4 regions of the Streptomyces sp. NPDC044984 genome follow, and region 4 is predicted to be linked to each of the others. Evidence: riboswitches for the same ligand, from Rfam matches in the RefSeq annotation. Region 4 holds a riboswitch; each other region holds the start of a gene.

What was found. Region 4 has a riboswitch for cyclic di-AMP ahead of AB0A94_RS12445 (transglycosylase family protein). Riboswitches for the same ligand answer to the same signal wherever they lie in the genome.
Region 1: it holds a riboswitch for cyclic di-AMP, as region 4 does, so the genes downstream of both, AB0A94_RS19965 (M23 family metallopeptidase) here and AB0A94_RS12445 (transglycosylase family protein) in region 4, are expected to answer to the same signal.
Region 2: it holds a riboswitch for cyclic di-AMP, as region 4 does, so the genes downstream of both, AB0A94_RS21940 (M23 family metallopeptidase) here and AB0A94_RS12445 (transglycosylase family protein) in region 4, are expected to answer to the same signal.
Region 3: it holds a riboswitch for cyclic di-AMP, as region 4 does, so the genes downstream of both, AB0A94_RS00725 (transglycosylase SLT domain-containing protein) here and AB0A94_RS12445 (transglycosylase family protein) in region 4, are expected to answer to the same signal.

What each region holds. Positions count from the first base shown of each region.
Region 1 is NZ_JBEZBE010000017.1:77,454-82,361, forward strand. It holds gene AB0A94_RS19955 (HPr family phosphocarrier protein) at 1-204, shown strand, start outside; gene AB0A94_RS19960 (GntR family transcriptional regulator) at 363-1,058, opposite strand; gene AB0A94_RS19965 (M23 family metallopeptidase) at 1,240-2,013, opposite strand; cyclic di-AMP (ydaO/yuaA leader) riboswitch at 2,026-2,190, opposite strand; gene AB0A94_RS19970 (pitrilysin family protein) at 2,393-3,781, opposite strand; gene AB0A94_RS19975 (pitrilysin family protein) at 3,778-4,908, opposite strand, start outside.
Region 2 is NZ_JBEZBE010000020.1:13,586-18,493, reverse strand. It holds gene AB0A94_RS21955 (hypothetical protein) at 150-455, shown strand; gene AB0A94_RS21950 (dihydrofolate reductase family protein) at 575-1,708, shown strand; tRNA gene AB0A94_RS21945 (tRNA-Met) at 1,772-1,845, shown strand; cyclic di-AMP (ydaO/yuaA leader) riboswitch at 2,154-2,311, shown strand; gene AB0A94_RS21940 (M23 family metallopeptidase) at 2,324-3,343, shown strand; gene AB0A94_RS21935 (PrsW family intramembrane metalloprotease) at 3,443-4,798, opposite strand; gene trmB (tRNA (guanosine(46)-N7)-methyltransferase TrmB) at 4,828-4,908, opposite strand, start outside.
Region 3 is NZ_JBEZBE010000001.1:146,561-151,468, forward strand. It holds gene AB0A94_RS00715 (GNAT family N-acetyltransferase) at 1-715, opposite strand, end outside; gene AB0A94_RS00720 (HAD family hydrolase) at 923-1,795, shown strand; gene AB0A94_RS00725 (transglycosylase SLT domain-containing protein) at 1,759-2,238, opposite strand; cyclic di-AMP (ydaO/yuaA leader) riboswitch at 2,244-2,412, opposite strand; gene AB0A94_RS00730 (polyprenyl synthetase family protein) at 2,984-3,994, shown strand; gene AB0A94_RS00735 (DUF2092 domain-containing protein) at 4,237-4,908, shown strand, end outside.
Region 4 is NZ_JBEZBE010000009.1:87,339-92,246, forward strand. It holds gene eno (phosphopyruvate hydratase) at 1-1,114, opposite strand, end outside; gene AB0A94_RS12445 (transglycosylase family protein) at 1,348-2,067, opposite strand; cyclic di-AMP (ydaO/yuaA leader) riboswitch at 2,072-2,240, opposite strand; gene AB0A94_RS12450 (transglycosylase family protein) at 2,446-3,468, opposite strand; gene AB0A94_RS12455 (cytochrome P450) at 3,666-4,908, opposite strand, start outside.

The DNA of each region.
Region 1 (4,908 bases), on a different contig from region 4:
ACGGCCACAGGCGTCCCGGTGACGATCGCCAAGGCCGGGGGCGACCCCGTCAACGCGGCCTCCATGCTGGCTGTCCTGAGCCTGGGCGCCCAGGGCGGCGAGGAGATCGTCCTCGCGTCCGACGCCGAGGGCGCGGACGCCGCCCTGGACCGGCTGGCGAAGCTGGTCTCCGAGGGTCTCGAGGAACTCCCCGAGACCGTCTGAGCACGCAAGGGGTGCGGGAACGTCTCTTCACCGAAACGCACCGCACTTAAAAGGCCCGCCCGGACCACCGCGCGGGCCTTTTCCTTTCCCTTCCCCCTTTTCCCGGGCAGCAGAAATAACCCCCGGGAAATGCACCCTCTTTGTATACGGCACCCGTGTTAATGCCGGAGACTCGGCATGTTTACGGGATGTTGCGGGTTCCTCACACGGTCCGCGCGGCCGGCGCCGGAGCCGAAGCGCAGGCGGTGCCCGGCGCTCGCGCGCTCGGTGTGCAGCGCCGTGACGGACCGCGCGCGGTCGCCGTCGCCGCGCGCCACGGCGTCCACGATCGCGCCGTGCTCCGCCCAGCACTCGACCGGGTCGGACGGTCCCTCGGTGGCGTACATCCAGGCGATCTTGTGCCGCAGCTGGGTCAGCGTCGAGGTCAGTGCCGGGCTGCCGGTGGCCTGGGCGAGCGTCTCGTGGAACCAGTCGCTCAGGGAGCGCAGGTCGTCGCTGTTGCCCTGGCGGGCGCGTTCCTGCCCCAGCCGGACCAGGCCCCGCAGCACCTTCAGATGGGCCTCGGTGCGGCGCTGCGCCGCGCGGGAGGCGCCGAGCGGCTCGAGGAGCACACGCATCTCCAGCAGGTCGGCGGCCTCCTGCTCGGTGGGTTCCGCGACGCAGGCGCCCGCGTGCCGCCGGGTCACCACGAACCCCTCGGCCTCCAGCGTGCGCAGCGCCTCCCGGACGGGGACGCGGGAGACGCCGTAACGGCGGGCGAGGACTTCCTCGGTGAGCCGGCCGCCGCGCTCGTGGACACCCGCGACGATGTCGTCCCGGATCGCCGTGCACACCGAGTGCGCGGGAATACGCATGACGAACCTCCGGCTTAATCCCCGTGAAACGTCGACGATTGACGTGTGTTCCGTGACTCTATTGCAATCAGCGGGAATTCACGACGCCGGACCGGAATCCATGCTTATTTTTTGGACAGGCGCCGCCCGGAAACACCGGTGCCCCGGCTCGGGGAGCCGGGGCACCGGGAAGCGGTCGGGTCTAGAGGTTCACGCCGTGCGCGCGGAGGTAGGCGACGGGATCGAGGTCGGAGCCGTACTCGGCGGTCGTACGGGCCTCGAAGTGCAGGTGCGCGCCCGTGACGTTGCCGGTGGCGCCGGAGAGGCCGATCTGCTGCCCGGCGGCGACCTGCTGGCCCACCGAGACGCCGATGGACGACAGGTGCCCGTACTGGGTGTACGTGCCGTCGTGCATCTTGATGACGACCTGGTTGCCGTACGAGCCGCCCCAGCCGGCCTCGACGACGGTGCCGACGCCGACCGACTGGACGGGGGTGCCGCTCGCGGCGTGGAAGTCGACACCGGTGTGGCTGCCGGAGGACCACAGCGAGCTGCCGGCCTGGTAACTGGTCGAGACGTACGAGCCGGGGATCGGGGAGACGAAGGTGTTGAGGCGCTCGCGCTCGGCCTCCCGCGCGGCGCGCTCCTTCTCCGCCCGGGCCTCCTCGGCCTCCTTGGCGGCCTTCTCCCGCGCGGCCTCCTCGGCGGCCTTCCGCGCGGCGGCCTCGGCCGCCTCCCGGGCGGCCTCGTGCTGGGCGGCCGCCTGGGCGTCGATCCGGTCGGCGACCGTGTCGCCCAGGGTGACGACGGGCGTGAGGCCGGTCTGTGCGGCGGCGGGCTCGGCGGCGAGCGCGGGAGCCGCGAGGGAGCCGACGACGCCGGTGGTGGTGAGCGCCGCGACGCCCGCCGCGCGGGCGGTGCCGCGCTGGGTCCGGCTGGGACGACGGTGCTTGCCCGGGGCGCGGGTGAACGCCATGTACAGGCTGGTCCTTTCCTTCCCTCTCGCCTACCGGGTTAGCTGACGGGTTCGGAGCAGGAAGGTCTCCTACGGACCCCCTCGCGACACGCGCGGGCGCCCGATTCACCCCAGGGACTCATGCGGGTCCCCGGCTCCCCTGGCTCGCGCCGTACGGGGACTCGGCGATGGCTGTCCGGTGCCGCGGATGCGGCGCACTGCCCGACGAACAGCCCGGACGACGCTAAGGGGACCGTCTCCCCCTCCTCAAACGAATCCCGGGTTTTGTAGCGCATCCCACAGGGCAGACAGGCAACTTCCCCCCCGATTCGGGCACAAGCGGGCCCCGGTGACTTCCGTGTCACCGGGGCCCGGTGCGCGCATGCGCCTCCGCGGCTCGCTACTCGGCCGTCACGACGGTGACTTCACCGATCCCGAGGGCCTCGACGGGCGCCTTGATCTGCGCCGCGTCGCCGACGAGGACGGTCACCAGACGGTCCACCGGGAACGCGTTCACGACGGCCGCGGTGGCCTCCACGGTGCCGGTGGCCGCCAACTGCCGGTACAGGTCGGCCTGGTAGTGGTCGGGCAGGTGCTGCTCGACCTGGTCGGCCAGGGTGCTCGCGACGGCCGCGGCGGTCTCGTACTTGAGCGGCGCCACACCCACCAGGTTCTGCACGGCGACGTCGCGCTCGTCGTCGGTGAGCCCCTCCGCGGCGAGCGTGCGCAGCACGGTCCACAGGTCGTCGAGGGCGGGGCCGGTGTTCGGGGTGTCCACGGAGCCGCTGATGGCCAGCATCGCCGCACCCGTGCCGTCCGGGGCGGACCGCAGGACCTGTCCGAACGCCCGCACGCCGTAGGTGTAGCCCTTCTCCTCGCGCAGCACGCGGTCCAGGCGGGAGGTGAGGGTGCCGCCGAGGCAGTACGTGCCGAGCACCTGCGCGGGCCACACGCGGTCGTGCCGGTCGGGGCCGATGCGGCCGATCAGCAGCTGCGTCTGCACGGCGCCGGGGCGGTCCACGATCACGACCCGGCCGGTGTCGTCGGCGACCACCGCCGGAACGGGCCGCGGCTGCGCCGGGGAGCCGGTCCAGGAGCCGAGCGTGTCGCCGAGCAGCGCGTCCAGGTCGACGCCGGCGAGGTCGCCGACGACCACGGCGGTGGCCGTGGCGGGGCGGACGTGCTTCTCGTAGAAGGCGCGTACGGCCGCGGAGTCGATGCCCTCGACCGTCTCCTCGGTGCCCTGGCGCGGACGCGACATGCGCGAACTCGCCGGGAACAGCTCCTTGGAGAGCTCCTTGGCGGCACGGCGGGAGGGGTTGGCCAGCTCGTGCGGGATCTCGTCGAGGCGGTTGCGGACCAGCCGCTCGACCTCGCTGTCGGCGAACGCGGGCGCCCGGAGCGCGTCGGCGAGCAGCCCGAGTCCCTTGGTGAGCCGCGAGGCCGGGACCTCCAGGCTGAGGCGGACGCCGGGGTGGTCGGCGTGCGCGTCCAGGGTGGCGCCGCAGCGTTCCAGCTCGGCGGCGAACTCCTCGGCGGAGTGCTTGTCGGTGCCCTCGGAGAAGGCCCGCGCCATGATCGTGGCGACACCGTCGAGACCGGCCGGCTCGGCCTCCAGGGGTGCGTCGAGGAGCACCTCGACGGCGACGACCTGCTGGCCGGGGCGGTGGCAGCGCAGCACGGTCAGGCCGTTGTCGAGCGTGCCGCGCTCGGGGGCCGGGAAGGCCCAGGGCTTGGCCTCGCCGGCCTGCGGCTGCGGGTGGAAGTCCATCGTGGCGAGCTCGGTCACTTCGCCGCCTCCTCGTTCTCGTCGGTGCCGGCGGCTGCGGCGGCTTCCTCGGTGTCCTGGGCTCCCGGGGCGACGGGCTCGTAGACGAGCACCGCGCGGTTGTCGGGGCGCAGGCGGGCCTTGGCGACCTCCTGCACCTCCTCCGCCGTCACCTCCAGGACGCGCTGCACGGCGGTCAGGGCGAGCTGCGGGTCGCCGAACAGCACGGCGTACCGGCACAGTTCGTCGGCGCGGCCCGCGACCGTACCGAGCCGGTCGAGCCACTCGCGCTCCAGCTGGGCCTGCGCGCGTTCCATCTCCTCGGCCGTGGGGCCCTGCTCGGCGAACCGGGCGAGCTCCTCGTCGATGGCGGCCTCGATGACCGGCACCTCCACGTCGCCGGACGTCTTCACGTCCAGCCAGCCCAGGGAGGGGGCCCCGGCCAGCCGCAGCAGGCCGAAGCCGGCGGCCACGGCCGTGCGGTCGCGCCGTACCAGCCGGTTGTAGAGCCGCGAGGACTCGCCGCCGCCGAGGACGGTGAGCGCCAGGTCGGCGGCGTCGCACGCGCGCGTGCCGTCCTCGGGCAGCCGGTAGGCGGCCATCAGCGCACGCGCGGGGACCTCCTCCTCCACGACCTCGCGCAGCTGCCCGCCGATGACGTCGGGCAGCGAGCCGTCGCGGGGCGCGGGCTTGCCGTCGTGGCCCGGGATGGAGCCGAAGTACTTCTCGATCCAGGCGAGCGTCCGCTCCGGGTCGATGTCGCCGACGACGGAGAGCACGGCGTTGTTCGGCGCGTAGTACGTGCGGAAGAACTGGCGGGCGTCCTCCAGGGTGGCCGCGTCCAGGTCCGCCATCGAGCCGATGGGCGTGTGGTGGTACGGGTGGCCCTCCGGGTAGGCGAGGGCGGTCAGCTTCTCGAAGGCGGTGCCGTAGGGGACGTTGTCGTAGCGCTGGCGCCGCTCGTTCTTGACGACGTCCCGCTGGTTCTCCATGGACTCGTCGTCCAGGGCGGTCAGCAGGGAGCCCATGCGGTCGGCCTCCAGCCAGAGGGCGAGCTCCAGCTGGTGGGCGGGCATGGTCTCGAAGTAGTTGGTGCGCTCGAAGCTGGTGGTGCCGTTGAGGGAGCCGCCGGCGCCCTGGACCAGCTC
Region 2 (4,908 bases), on a different contig from region 4:
CCGTCACCCGCCCGGTACGGCAGACTCCAGCGTCGCCCACCGCCACCGGCCGCGGCCATCCGTCGAGGGCCCCATCCCGCCCGGGTTCCGGTGCGTACCCGGGTCGCCCGGCCGGCCGTGGTTGCGGGGGAAAATGGGGGCTGTCACCGATGGCGCGGGGCGCGCCCGGCGCGCAGGCCGGGATGACGGCCCGCGCCGCGCCCCCGGACCGCGGGCCGTCGGCTCCCCCGCACCGGGAGCCGTGGCGAGCGGCCGACGGCGGGGAGCCGGTACGAGGCGCCTCCGTCCTGGCGGGGATCCTCCTGCTGAACGCCGTCGTGCTCGTCGCCGGCGCGCTGCTGCTCCGCGCGGGCCCCGCCCCGCCGCGGCACCCGGTGCGCGCGGTCACGACGCCGGACCTGTCCGCCCCGGACACCGTCCGGCGGCCGGCGGGCGCGGCGAGAGCGCCCGGCTGATCACCCCGTTCCCCACCGTGCCGGACCGGCGGGAGGGCGAGCGCGCCACGAGCAGCGCCCGCGCCTGTTGTCAGACTGGACCCCCACAGGCCCGCCCGCCCTCCCGGGAGTAGGAACCGATGCCCCACCCGTACGTCCTGCTGTCCGCCGCCGTCTCCCTCGACGGCTACCTGGACGACACCGGCCCCGAGCGGCTGCTGCTGTCCGGTCCGGCCGACTTCGACCGGGTCGACGAGGTACGGGCGTCCGTGGACGCCATCCTGGTCGGCGCCGGCACGATCCGCGCCGACAACCCCCGGCTGCTGGTCAACTCGCCCGAGCGGCGCGCCGCCCGCGTCGCCGGGGGCCGGGCCGAGTACCCGCTCAAGGTCACCGTCAGCGGCTCCGGCGACCTGGACCCGGCGGCCCGGTTCTGGCACATCGGCGGTGAGAAGGTCCTCTACACGACCGACGAGGGTGCCGGGCGCGCCCACGCCCTCGGCCTCGCCGCCGACGTCGTCCCGCTCGGCGCCGAGCTCGACTGGCGGCTGCTCCTTGAGCACCTGCACGCCGAGCGCGGGGTCCGGCGGCTCATGGTCGAGGGCGGCGGCACGATCCACACCCAGCTCCTCACCGAAGGGCTGGCCGACGAGCTCCAGCTGGTCCTCGCCCCGCTGTTCGTCGGCGACCCCGAGGCCCCCCGCCTCTTCGGCCCCGGCTCCTACCAGGGCGGCCGGCTGCGGCTGGTCGAGAGCCGCCCGATCGGCGACGTCGTCCTGATGCGCTACGAGCCCACCGCCCCCGGCACCGGCCCGCTGCCCTCCGCCGCCGACCACCACTGGCTGGCCCTCGCCTGCGAGCTGGCCGCCGAGTGCCCGCCCTCGGAGACGGCGTTCAGCGTGGGCGCGGTCGTGGTGGCCGCCGACGGTACGGAGCTGGCGCGCGGCCACTCCCGGGAGGGCGCCGATCCGGTGGTGCACGCGGAGGAGGCCGCGCTCGCCAAGACCGACCCCGCGGACCCCCGGCTCGCCGGCGCCACCGTGTACTCCAGCCTGGAGCCCTGTGCCCGCCGCGCGTCCCGGCCCGCGCCCTGTGCCCGGCTGGTCCTGGACGCGGGGGTGCGGCGGGTGGTCACGGCCTGGCGCGAGCCGGACACGTTCGTGGCGGGCGCCGACGGCAGCGCGGTACTGGCGGCCGGGGGCGCCACCGTCGTCGTCCTGCCGGAGCACGAGGACCGCGCCAAGGCGCCGAACGGACATCTGCTCGACCGCTGAAACCGGGCCGCCGGCAATGGATGTGCGCCGGGTCCTGCGGATGGCGTACACTGGTTTCACCGACGCGGGGTGGAGCAGCTCGGTAGCTCGCTGGGCTCATAACCCAGAGGTCGCAGGTTCAAATCCTGTCCCCGCTACTGAAGGCCGAGGGCCGGAATCCAAGGATTCCGGCCCTCGGTGTTTTCCGTTCCTCCTCCGCTTCCCGCTCTCACTCAGCGTGAGCGGTCCGTCCCGCAGCGCATAACAACTGACGTACGGTCAGAAACCGTCCGTCGCGCGAGACGGCCTGAAGCACGGTCAACTCGCCCGTTTTTGACCGCCCGTGGGAAGTAAGTCCACCCGGAAATCGTTAATGATCAAGAGGAACGGCTTGGAATCAGGCCCTCGCGTCTATTAACGTTCGATAACGCAGCGCGGTCGTCCCAGCCGTCACAGAAGTCGGCTCCGTGCGCACGCGCCGAATCCCGCGAGGGAACCGGGGAACCACCACCATGGGGTGAATCGCGTGGATACCACCGTGGAGACACGGCTCGTATACGCGCGTAGGAGACCTTCCCGCTCCGAACCCGTCAGCTAACCCGGTAGGCGAAGACGGAAGGAAAGGAGCGCGCCCACGTGGCGTCCAACCCGCCTGCCCCCGAGGCCCCGTTCAAGCCGAGCGACACCTTCGCCTACGGCGCCGGCCGCGCCGACGAGGGGCCCTTCGAGGAGTGGAACCCCACCGCGGAGTCCGTTCGCCCCGTACGCGGCCGGCATCGCGTCTCCAAGCAGCGCGGCGGAGGACTCGCCCGCAGCTCCACCGTCCTGGGCGTCGGCGTCATCGCCGCCGTCGGCGCCGGCGGCATGGCCAGCGCCCAGACCGGCAAGCCGCCGGTTTCGATCTCCATGCCCGACCTCCCCAACGTGGGTTCCCTCATCTCCGACGAGGAAACCCCCGAGGGATCGGCCACCCCCCTCAGCACCCTCGGCATGACCGCCGCCGACACCGAGCAGGGCTCCGCCGACGCCGGTGAGGCGCTGCGCACCAGGATCATGGCGCAGGTCGAGCAGCAGCAGGCGCAGGCCGAGAGCAAGGCCGAGGCGGAGGCCGTCGCCGCCGCCGAGAAGGCGGCCGCCGAGGCCGCCGCCAAGGCGGAGAAGGAGGCCGAGGCCAAGGCCGAGGCCGCCAAGAAGAAGGCGGAGGAGGAGGCCGAGAAGAAGGCCGAGGCCGAGCGCCTCGCCAAGCTGGCCAAGCAGTACGCGCTGCCGACCTCCTCGTACACCGTCACCTCCACCTTCGGCCAGGCCGGCGCCTACTGGTCCTCCGGTCAGCACACCGGCCTCGACTTCGCCGCCCCCACGGGCACGCTGATCAAGGCGGTCCACACCGGCACGATCACCTCCGCCGGCTGGGACGGCTCCTACGGCTACAAGACCGTGCTCACGCTCGACGACGGCACTGAGATCTGGTACGCACACCAGTCCTCCATCAGCGTCAGCGTCGGCCAGAAGGTCAACACCGGCGATGTGATCGGCCGTGTCGGCTCCACCGGCAACTCCACCGGGGCCCACCTCCACCTGGAGGTCCACACCGGCGGCTCCGCCTCGGGCATCGACCCGATGGCCTGGCTGCAGAGCAAGGGCCTCACGGTCTGAGCGACCCGGCTTCCCACGCCCTGAACCCCGGCAGTCCCGACGACGACCTCTCGACGTCAGGGCCGCCGGTCAGGTGCTCTCCGGGGCGGTGCGGACCCGTCAGGGCCGGTGGGCGTTCGGGTCGTACGCGCCGTACGGGTACCCGTACGGCGGCTCTCCGTACGGCGGCTGCCCGTAGCCGCCGTACCCGCTATACCCGCCGTACACCGCCCACGGCGCCGCGGTGACCGGAACCCGGGGCGCGGTGGCGCGGGCCGCGTGCTCCAGGGCCGGCCGGGCCGCTGCCCGCCGGTGCCACAGCTCCAGCAGCAGCTCACGTTCCCGGGTGACGAAGTCCGGCCCCGCCCGCCCGAGCCGCCCCCGGTGCCGCAGGAACGCCAGCGACGTCGCGTACGCCTCGTACGCGGCGACCGACCGCGCCGCCGCCCGCCCGCCGCAGCGGCGCGCGTACCGCAGGGCGACGCGCCGCGCCCGCATCGAACCCAGCGCGAACGGCTCCGCCGCGTCGAGCCACCCGGCGGCCACGTACGCGGGCAGCTCCTCCCGCACGGTCCGCAGCTCCCGCTGCCGCGTCCACACCACCAGCCAGGTCAGCAGCCCGAACACCGGCACCATGAACACCGCGTACACCGCGAGGAAGCCGTACTGGCCGAGCGTCGAGGAGCCGTTCCACAGCGCGTGCACGCCCATCGCGAGGAGCAGCCCGCCGAGCGGCAGCAGCACGCGCCGGACCCGCTGCCGGTCCGCGGACAGCGCGGCGACGCCGAAGCCGATCCCGGTGAGCACGGTGAACAGGGGGTGCGCGAACGGCGACATCACGATGCGGACGAAGAAGGTCGCCGCGGTGACCGAGGCGATGCCGCTCTCGCCGGTGAGCTGGTCGGTGCCGAAGGCGGTGCCGAGGTAGAGGATGTTCTCGGTGAACGCGAAGCCGGTGGCGGTGACCCCGGCTATCACCACGCCGTCGAGGATCCCGGTGAAGTCGCGTCTGCGGAACAGGAACACCAGCAGGACGGCCGCGGCCTTCGCGGACTCCTCCACCACCGGCGCTATGACGGTCGAGCCCAGGGTGTCGGCGCCGGTCGGGTCGGCGGTCGCCGTCGCTATCCACCGGGTGGCGAAGCTGTTCGCGACGATCGCCATCAGCGCCGCCGCACAGGCACCCCAGGCGAAGGAGAACAGCAGGTTCCGCCAGGGGCCCGGCTCGACCCGGTCCAGCCACCGGAAGGCGGCGACGAGCAGCGGTACGGGCAGGACGGCGAGGCCGAGCCCGACCAGGAACCCCCGCGTCCCGGTCTGCTCGCGCACCAGCGCCAGGATGACCAGCCCGGACAGCGCGAGCAGCGTGATCAGCGCGCCGTACCGCACCCAGGGCCGCTGCCACCAGTGCGCGTGCCGCGGCGCTCCGCCGGGGGCTGCGCCGGGAGGCGTCGGGTACGGGGGACTGGTGGCCACGGGATCGACCCTCACGAGGCGGGGCTGTATCAGGCTCGGTCTGCTGCCTGCTCGTCCTGCGGTACGCGGCGGAAGAGCACGTCGTTCACGACATGACCCTTCTCCAGTCC
Region 3 (4,908 bases), on a different contig from region 4:
GGTCCCCGACGTACAGGACCGACAGGGTGCCCGTGCACTGGGCGGCCCGGGTCCCGGCGAGCCGGTCCACGAGCCGGGCGATCCACTCCCGCGCGAACCGGTCGCGCCGCCCGGTCCTGCGGTACTGCGCCGACTTCCACCCCATCAGCGCGCGCAGCACGGCCGGGTCGCGCTCGTCGAAGACGAACCGCACGGCTCCGGCCCGGCGGCCCAGCCTGCGCTCCTTGGCCAGCGTGGTCTTCAGGAACTTCGGCGACCGGGCGCGCAGCACCGACTCGTACGCCTCGTAGCCCTTCTCCACGTCGATGACGTACGTGGCGTGCTCCTCGGCCGCGTACGGCACGAACAGCTCCTGGCCGGCCTCCAGGTTGTCGAAGGCGAAGCTCGACACCGAGCAGGCCCGCAGCAGTTCACCCGTCTCCGGGGCGGCACCGGGGGCCAGGACCGCGCCCTGGCAGTCCGACACCCCGAGCGCGATCGCCCGGCCCTGCCCCAGCACCCCCCGCTCGTACGGCAGGAAGCCCGCGGGCTGCCCGCCCGCGTACAGCACGGCGATCCGGGCCCGCGGCCGCACCCGGGCCGCGGCGATGCTGAACTCCGGTTCCATGAACGGGTTGCGCGGTGCGTCCGTCGCGGCGCGCAGTTCCCGCCAGCGCTCCCGTTCCCCCTCGCCGAGCTCCTCGGGCCTCAGCACGCGCACGCGTCCACTGCTCACCTGACCCCCCGATCAAGTCCCCCCTGGACTCCTGGAAGGTACCGCCCGGGACCGGGCGGACGGTAGATAGCGGACCATGTTCTTGCCAAACGGGGAAAGAGTCCTGAACCGGTCCTTACCCGGCGTCGAGAGAAGGGGAACCGCACCGAAAGCGAACGCAAACGGGCGCGGTGAATCGGACCGTCGGCTTGTCCGTATTCTCTGATCATGGCCGCACCCACCGATTGTTCGCTCATCGCCACCGACCTGGACGGGACGCTGCTGCGCGGCGACGACACCCTCTCCGACCGGTCCCTCGCCGCGCTCGCGCGTGCGGAGCGGGCCGGCGCGCGGCACCTCGTGGTGACGGGGCGCCCGGCCCCCAGAGTGCGGCCGCTCCTGGACGACCTCGGCTGCACGGGGCTCGCGGTGTGCGGGCAGGGCGCGCAGGTGTACGACGCCGGCGCGGACCGGCTGCTGTGGTCCGTGACGCTGGACCGGGAACTGGCGGAGACCGCGCTCGGCAAGATCGAGGCCGAGGTGGGGGAGGTGTACGCCGCGGTCGACCAGGACGGGGTCGACGGGCTGACGCTGATCGAGCCCGGCTATCTGATGCCGCACCCGACCCTGCCCGCGGTGCGGATCGAGCGGCGCGGGGAGCTGTGGGACCGGCCGATCAGCAAGGTGCTGCTGCGCCACCCGGACCTGTCCGACGACGCGTTGGCGGCGGCGGCCCGGTCGGTGGTCGGTTCACTGGCCACGGTCACCATGTCGGGGCCGGGCACCGTGGAGCTCCAGCCGTGCGGGGTGACCAAGGCCACGGGACTGGCGCTGGCCGCCGAGCACCTGGGGCTGAGCCCGGCGCGGACGGTCGCCTTCGGCGACATGCCGAACGACATCCCCATGTTCGACTGGGCGGCCCACGGCGTCGCCATGGCCAACGCGCATCCCGAACTGAAGGCGGTGGCGGACGAGGTCACCACGTCGAACGAGGACGACGGCGTGGCCGTCGTCCTCGAGCGACTGTTCGGCGGGGCGAGGACGCTCGCCCGTCAGCGGGTGGCTCAGTACGCGCCGAAGACGTTGTCGATGGAGCCGTAGCGGTCGGCGGCGTAGTTGCAGGCCGCCGTGATGTTCGCGACCGGGTCGTACGGGTCGAAGGCGGTGCCGGGCACGTGGTAGGCCGCGAAGGTCGGGTCGATGACCTGCAGCAGGCCCTTCGAGGGGGTGCCCTTGGCGGCGTTGGAGTCCCAGTTGTTGATGGCGTACGGGTTGCCGGAGGACTCGCGCATGATGTTGCGGTGGATGGCGTCGTAGCTGCCGGGGATGCCGTGCTGCGCCATGATGTCCAGCGACTCGCGGATCCAGCCGTCGAGGTTGTCCGGGTACGCCGTCGCGGGGGCGGCAGCGGTCGTCGTCGGCTCGGTGGTGGCCGCGGCGGCGCCGGTGGCGCCGAACAGCGGCAGGGCGACCACGGCGACGCCGGTGCCGGCGACGGCGAGGGAGCGGACGAGGCGGCGGCGGTGCTGACCGAAAGCAGGCATGTCTGGGTTCCTCTCCTACGCCTGCGAGGTGAGCTGTCGGGTTCGGGCGGGAGAGTGCCCGGCCGTGCCCCTGCGGGCATGGCTTCACCCCTAGCCGTTCCGGCGCGTGTCCGGTCCGGCGGCTTACCTGGGTCCCCCGCTCCTGCCGTTCTGAGTGATCGTCGTGGGTTGATGCGGGCGGCGGCAGGATTAGGCGTCCACCCGGCAGGCCCGGAACGTATGCGAGAGCACATGTCGGGAACAAGTGCGGATCTCACACAAGGCGCCGTTTGATCTTGCAATGGGTGTTTTGGGATGCTTGATCCTTTGCGAGTGCCAAGGGTCAACTCGGTGCCCTGGAAAGGGAGAAGGCGGGTGGCGGCCGGTGGTGGGGGTGCCGGGTCGCGCGTGACCCACTTCACTGGGGGTCGCCGGTGAGCGCATTTTTCGCCAAGGGGAATTCGCTCAGCATTTGCGGCAAATCGGACGCCGGGACGGGCAGGATGGTCCGCGTGATGGGTCGCGGCCCGGGAGGCGGGCCGGGGGCCGGGTCGAGGAGTGGATCGCCGCCTCCGGGAAAGTCGGAGAATGTCCGTTGTTATCGAATGGTCAAAAGCACTCCGCTCCTGCTCCCGTACCGCCCTGCCCGTAACCCCGGGCGCTGACGGTGATCGAAACGTGACCGGATACGCTGACTTGAGTGAAGGCAGCGACCTATCGACATTCCGTGTAATCGCCAGTGGACACCAGCAGACAGGAGACCCTCGTGACCGTCGTCGGGCCGTTCGGGCTGAGCGTGCGGGACCAGGCTCTGGAAGCCGATGTCCAGGCCGGAATGGCGGCTGTCGAGGAAGGGCTGCTCGAGGCCACCAAGAGTGAGGTCCCCTTCATCACGGGAGCCGCCCAGCACCTGGTGCGGGCCGGCGGCAAGAGGTTCCGTCCGCTGCTGGTGATGCTCGCCGCCCAGTTCGGCGACCCCTACGCGCCCGGTGTCGTGCCCTCGGCCGTGGTGGTGGAGCTCACCCACCTGGCCACGCTGTACCACGACGACGTGATGGACGAGGCCGAGGTGCGGCGCGGCGTCGACAGCGCGAACGCCCGCTGGGGCAACTCCGTCGCGGTCCTCACCGGGGACTTCCTCTTCGCGCGGGCCTCGCACATCCTGGCCGACCTCGGTCCTGAGGCCGTGCGGGTGCAGGCCGAGGCGTTCGAGCGGCTGGTCACCGGGCAGATCCTGGAGACCGCGGGACCGCAGGACGGCCGCGACCCGGTCGACCACTACCTCGACGTGCTCGGCGGCAAGACCGGCTCGCTGGTCGCCGTCGCCTGCCGGTTCGGCGCGATGATGTCCGGGGCCGAGGAGGCGGTCGTGGACGTGCTGACCCAGTACGGCGAGCGGCTCGGCGTCGCCTTCCAGCTCGCCGACGACGTCCTGGACATCGCCTCCGACTCCCACGAGTCCGGCAAGACCCCCGGCACCGACCTGCGTGAGGGCATCGCCACCCTGCCCGTGCTGCGGCTGCGCGAACGGGCGGCCCGGCTGGGTCTCGCCGACGACGTCGCCCTGTGCGAACTGCTCGACTCCGACCTCACCGACGACGCCCGGCACGCCGAGGCGCTGCGGCTGCTGCGCGTCCACCCCGCGCTGGAGCAGGCCCGCCGGGACACCGTGCGCTACGCCGAGGAGGCGCGCGCGGCGCTGGTCCCGCTGCGGGAGTGCGAGGCGAAGGCGGCGCTCGTGCAGCTGTGCGACGCGGTGGTGCACCGCGCGGGCTGAGCCGGCCCGGACTCCTCCGCGACCCCTACGGGGCGGGGGAGGAAACCGCCCTCCGTGTCATACCCCAGCAGTACGTGGAGTTGCGTCCGGGGTCTGACGAATCCGCCTGCCGGATTTGGTCAGATGGACCACGACGGACAACACCACTTCTCACCGGTTCGGGTGAGAATGGCGGCTCAGGGTGAGACTGGTGCGAGGACACGAGACGAAAAGCCGCCGCCGACCACGGAGGTAGGGCACACATGGCACCGTACGAATCCGACGACACGACGACCGCGGGGGAGGCCGGCGAGCCGCGCACGCGACGGCGCAGGGCCGCGCGGTACGTCGTCCCGGTCACGGTGATGGGAGTGGCGGCCGCGACCATCGGGCTCGTCCCCGCGATCGCCGACTCCGGCGACCCCGATCTGCCGGAGATCACCGCAGCGCAGCTGATAGAGAAGATCGCGAAGTCGGACGTCGAGCGGCTGTCCGGCACCGTGAAGATCACCACGGACCTCGGTCTGCCGGACCTCGGCGGACTGGAGAGCAGCCTCACGTCGGGCGCCGCGGGGCGGGGCGAGGACGGCGGCTCCTCGGCCGACCCGTCCGCCAAGCTCACCGAACTGGCGTCCGGCACGCACACCCTGCGCGTCGCGGTCGACGGCCCGGACCGGCAGAAGGTGTCGCTCCTGGAGAACGCCGCAGAGTACAGCCTGATCCACGACGGCGAGGACGTCTGGGGCTACGACAGCGCGTCCAACGAGGTCTACCACGGCACCGTCGACGCCTCCGGCGAGGAGCGTGAGCAGCGGCCTCCGGCCACCCCGAAGGACTTCGCCGAGGAGGCGCTGAAGTCGGTCGACGACACCACGTCCGTGACCGTCGACGGCACCGCCCAGGTGGCCGGCCGGGACGCGTACCGGCTGGTCGTC
Region 4 (4,908 bases):
TGACGTCCTCGGTCTCGCCGGAGCGGTGGGACATCATGCACTTGAAGCCGTTGCGCTGGGCCAGCTCGACGGCGTCCAGGGTCTCGGTCAGCGAGCCGATCTGGTTGACCTTGACCAGCAGGGCGTTGGCGGCACCCTCCTCGATGCCGCGGGCGAGGCGCTCGGGGTTGGTGACGAACAGGTCGTCGCCGACGAGCTGGACCTTGTCACCGAGCTTGGCGGTGATGGTCTTCCAGCCCTCCCAGTCGTCCTCGAACAGCGGGTCCTCGATGGAGACGAGCGGGTACGCGTCGACGAGCTCGGCGTAGTACTCGGTCATCTCGGCGGCGGAGCGCTCCTTGCCCTCGAAGGTGTAGGAGCCGTCCTTGTAGAACTCGGACGCGGCGACGTCGAGCGCGAGGGCGATCTGCTCGCCGGGGGTGTAGCCGGCCTCCTTGATCGCCTCGAGGATGAGGTCGAGGGCCTCGCGGTTGGAGCCGAGGTTCGGGGCGAAGCCGCCCTCGTCGCCGAGGCCGGTGGCCAGGCCCTTGCTCTTCAGGACCTTCTTCAGGGTGTGGTAGACCTCGGCGCCCCAGCGCAGGGCCTCGGAGAAGGACTCCGCGCCGATCGGGGCGATCATGAACTCCTGGATGTCCACGTTGGAGTCGGCGTGCGAGCCGCCGTTCAGGATGTTCATCATCGGCACCGGCAGCAGGTGCGCGTTGGGGCCGCCCAGGTAGCGGAAGAGCGGGAGGTCGCTGGCCTCGGAGGCGGCGTGGGCGACGGCGAGCGAGACGCCGAGGATGGCGTTGGCGCCGAGCGAGCCCTTGTTGTCGGTGGCGTCCAGGTCGAACATCGCCTGGTCGATCAGGCGCTGCTCGGTGGCGTCGTAGCCGACGAGCTCCGGGCCGATCTGCTCGATGACGGCCAGGACGGCCTTCTCGACACCCTTGCCCAGGTAACGGTTGGCATCGCCGTCACGGAGTTCGATGGCCTCAAAGGCGCCGGTGGAGGCGCCGGACGGGACGGCGGCACGACCCGTGCTGCCGTCGTCGAGGCCGACCTCGACCTCGACCGTGGGGTTGCCTCGGGAGTCCAGGATTTCCCGGGCTACGACGACGTCGATGGACGGCACGAGCATCTCCTTCTTGGATGTGACGCGGGTGGGCAGGACCCCGGAGGGTCTTGCGAGTCCGAGCCTAACCGGCCCCGGGCGATCGGGCCGCCGGTCGCCCGCCCCATGGACAGAACCGAGAGTAAATTGTTTCCGAACGGAACAAAGCCGTTTCCGGAAACCCGGTCACAAAAACCCCGCCCCGGCGCGTACGGGGGAAGACGCACCGGGGCGGGGAGCCGTGGGGCAGCCGCTTACTTCAGGTGCAGCTGCTGGCCCGGGTAGATGAGGTCGGCGTCGTCGACGATGTCGTCGTTCAGCTCGAACAGCTCGGCCCAACCGCCCTCGACGTCGCGCTCGGCGGCGATGGAGCTGAGGGTGTCGCCCTTGACGACCTTGTACTCGCCGTCACCCTTCTCGACCTTCTCGCCGGTCGGGGTGGTGACGGTCTTCTCGGCCTTCCGCTCGGCCTGCTTCTCGGCGGCCGGACGCTCGGCGGAGCGGGAGGCCTTCTGCTCGGTCTCACGGGTCTCGGTGGAACCGGTGTCCTGGCTCTGCGAGGAGCCGGCCGAGGAACCGTTCGAGGAGGAGCCGGTGTAGGCGGCGTTGGACAGGCCCGTGCCGCAGACCGGCCAGGCGCCCTTGCCCTGGCCCGCGAGGACCTTCTCGGCGATCTCGATCTGCTGGGCCTTGCTGGCCTGGTCGGCGGTGGAGGCGTACTGCGTGCCGCCGTACGCGGCCCAGGTGGAGGCGGAGAACTGCAGACCGCCGTAGTAACCGTTGCCGGTGTTGATGGACCAGTTGCCGCCGGACTCGCACTGGGCGACGGCGTCCCACTCGGAGGCGGTGGCGGCGGAGGCGCTGCCGGCCGCCATCAGCGGGGCGGCGACGGCGGCGGAGGCGACACCGGCGACGGCGATCGCGCGGGTGGCCTTGGACGGACGACGGTGCTTGCCCTTGCCAGAAAACAGCATGGTTGGATCCCCTCACCGACGCCTGCGAGGTGAGCTGTCGGGTTCGGGCCGGTTGAGTTGCCCGGCCACGCCCCTCACGGGACGCGGCTTCACCCCAAGCCCGATCCGGTGTCAACCACCGGAAGGGGCACTTACCTTGGGTCCCCCGCTCCTGCCTGCGGCGCATGACGCGACGACTGTTCCCGTGCTGCCACTGGCAGGATTCGGCGTGGCGGCAGCCGGGGCCCGCGGTGGCGAGCGGTCACGACCGTAGGCACGCGATCCGCGGAATTTCAAAGACGATCAGGGCTTCTGAGACCTATCTCTCACAGCCTTTAAACCGGACATTTACCGCGAACCATGACGCCAACTGCCGCCGGGCCTACGCTCCTTCGGGCGTCACTTTTCGCCCGGTTCGACCCCGACCTCGAGCTCCTGGCCCGGCAGGATGAGGTCCGGGTCGGCGCCGACGACCTGCTCGTTCTCGGCGTAGAGCGACCGCCAACCGCCGCCCAGTTCAAGGGAGTCGGCGATGGACGAGAGGCTGTCGCCGGTGCGCACGGTGTACGAACCGTCGGCGGCATCGCGCGAGGCGTCGGTGCCGCGCGAGGCATGCCGGCCGGACGATTCCGGCGTACGGCCCTCCGCCTCAGCCTCCTCGGCACTGACACCGCGGTGGCGGCCGGTGCCGGTGCCTTCGGTGTCGGTGACCTCGGAAGAACCGGTGGTCTGCCCGGACTTGTCCGACTCGTCACCCTTGGGGGTGGCCGAGGCGGAGGGGGAGGTGCCGGATCCGTCGCCGGAGCCGGTGTCCGAATCCGTGCCCGAGCCGCTCGACTTGTCGGACTTGGCCGATTCACCGGCAGCACCCTCGCCGCCCTCCTCCCCCTCGGCATCGACCGACGGGTCGGACGTGGCCGACGGGGAGGACGAAGCGGACGGATCGCCGGAGTCCGACGATCCGGACGAGTCCGAAGAGCCGGAGGCACCGGAGGAGTCCGAGGTCGAGTCCTCCGCCACACCCGTGTCGATGTCGGCCGGCGCCGAGTCCTCGCCGAGGCCCGCCGTCAGTCCGCAGGTGCGCCATGCGCCGACCCCCTGGTCGGCGAGGATTCTCTCGGCCACGGCTATCTGCTGGCCTCGGCTGGCCTGGTCGGGGCTGGTCGCGTAGTCCAGGCCGCCGTAGTTCTCCCAGTCGTCCTGGGTCAACTGCAGGCCGCCGTAGTAGCCGTTGCCGGTGTTCTGGCTCCACGAACCGCCGCTCTCGCATTCGGCGACCCGGTCCCAGGTCGCACCGTCGGCCGCGCTGGCGCTACCGGCCCCGAGGAGCGGGATCGCGATGGCGGAGCCGGTCACTCCGGCCGCGACGAGGAGAGCCGGAGCCTGGCGGGGACGACGGTGCCGACCGTTTCCGGAGAGCATGCGGAAACCTTTCGCAAGACAGCAATGACCGGCGCGGCGAGTGGAACTCATGTGCCGCACTTGATGGGTGAACGTATCCGCAGACGATCACTTGTCACAAGTTCATGCCGCGCAGATCACGTGAAGATCACAGAGTTGAGAGCGTGTCATGTTTGCGCTGGCCCGCTCAGGGGCACAGCGGACGGCGGCCCGGTCCGTCACGTGCGCGGAGGAGTGAACTCCACCGGGAGCGTGCGCAGTCCACGCATGATGAGCCCGCCCCGCCAGCGGAGCTCGGCCGGTTCCACCGCGAGCCGCAGGTCCGGCAGACGCGTCAGCAGGGTGGCGAGCGCGGTCCGGCCCTCCAGACGGGCCAGCGGGGCGCCCAGGCAGTAGTGGATGCCGTGGCCGTACCCCAGATGCTGGTTGTCGCGCCGGCCGAGGTCGAGCACGTCCGGGTCGGCGAACCGCTCCGGGTCCCGGTCCGCGGCGGCGAGCACGACGAGGACGGGGTCGCCGGCCGCGATGCGCTGTCCGCCGATGGTGACCGGCTCGGTGGCGAACCGCCAGGTGGCGAGCTCCACGGGGCCGTCGTACCGCAGGAGCTCCTCGACACCGGTCTCCAGCAGCCCGTGCTCCCCGGCGGCGAGGGCCCGCTGCAGGCGGTCGCGCTGGTCGGGGTGGGTGAGCAGGGCGTAGGTGCCGTTGCCGATCAGGTTGACGGTGGTCTCGAAACCGGCGAACAGCAGGATGAACGCCATGGCGGCGGCCTCGTTCTCGGTGAGGTGCTCACCGTGGTCGGAGGCGCGGATGAGGCCGGAGATGAGGTCCTCGCCGGGGGCGGGTTCGGCGGGGAGCGCCTCGCGCTTGCGGTGGATCAGCTCGGCGAGGTAGCCGCGCATCTTCTTCACGGACCGGGCGACCCCGCCGCGCGGCCCCCCGCCGTGGCGGATCATCATGCCCGCCCAGTCCCGGAAGTCGTCCTGGTCCTCGCGCGGGACGCCGAGCAGGTCGCAGATGGCGTAGATGGGGAGGGGGAAGGCGAACTCGTGGATGAGGTCGGCGGAGCCGTTGTCCGCGAACCGGTCGATGAGCCCGTCGGTGAGTTCCTGCACGCGGGGCGCGAACTCGGCGACCCGGCGCGGGGTGAACGCCTTGCTGACCAGCCGGCGCAGCCGGGTGTGGTCCGGCGGGTCGATGTTCAGCAGATGCGTCATCAGCTCCGCCTGGCGCTCCCCGGGGATACCGGTCTTGCCCTTGGCGTGCGCGGGCTCGTCGTGGTGCGCGGGGTTCTTGGACAGCCGGTTGTCGGCGAGGATCTGCTTGGCATCGGCGTACCGGGTGACCAGCCACGCCTCCACCCCGCTGGGCAGCCGCGTCCTGCGCACGGGTTCGTGCTCACGCAGCCAGGCGTAGGCGGGGTAGGGATCGGCGGCGAACTCCCAGCTGAACAACTCGGGA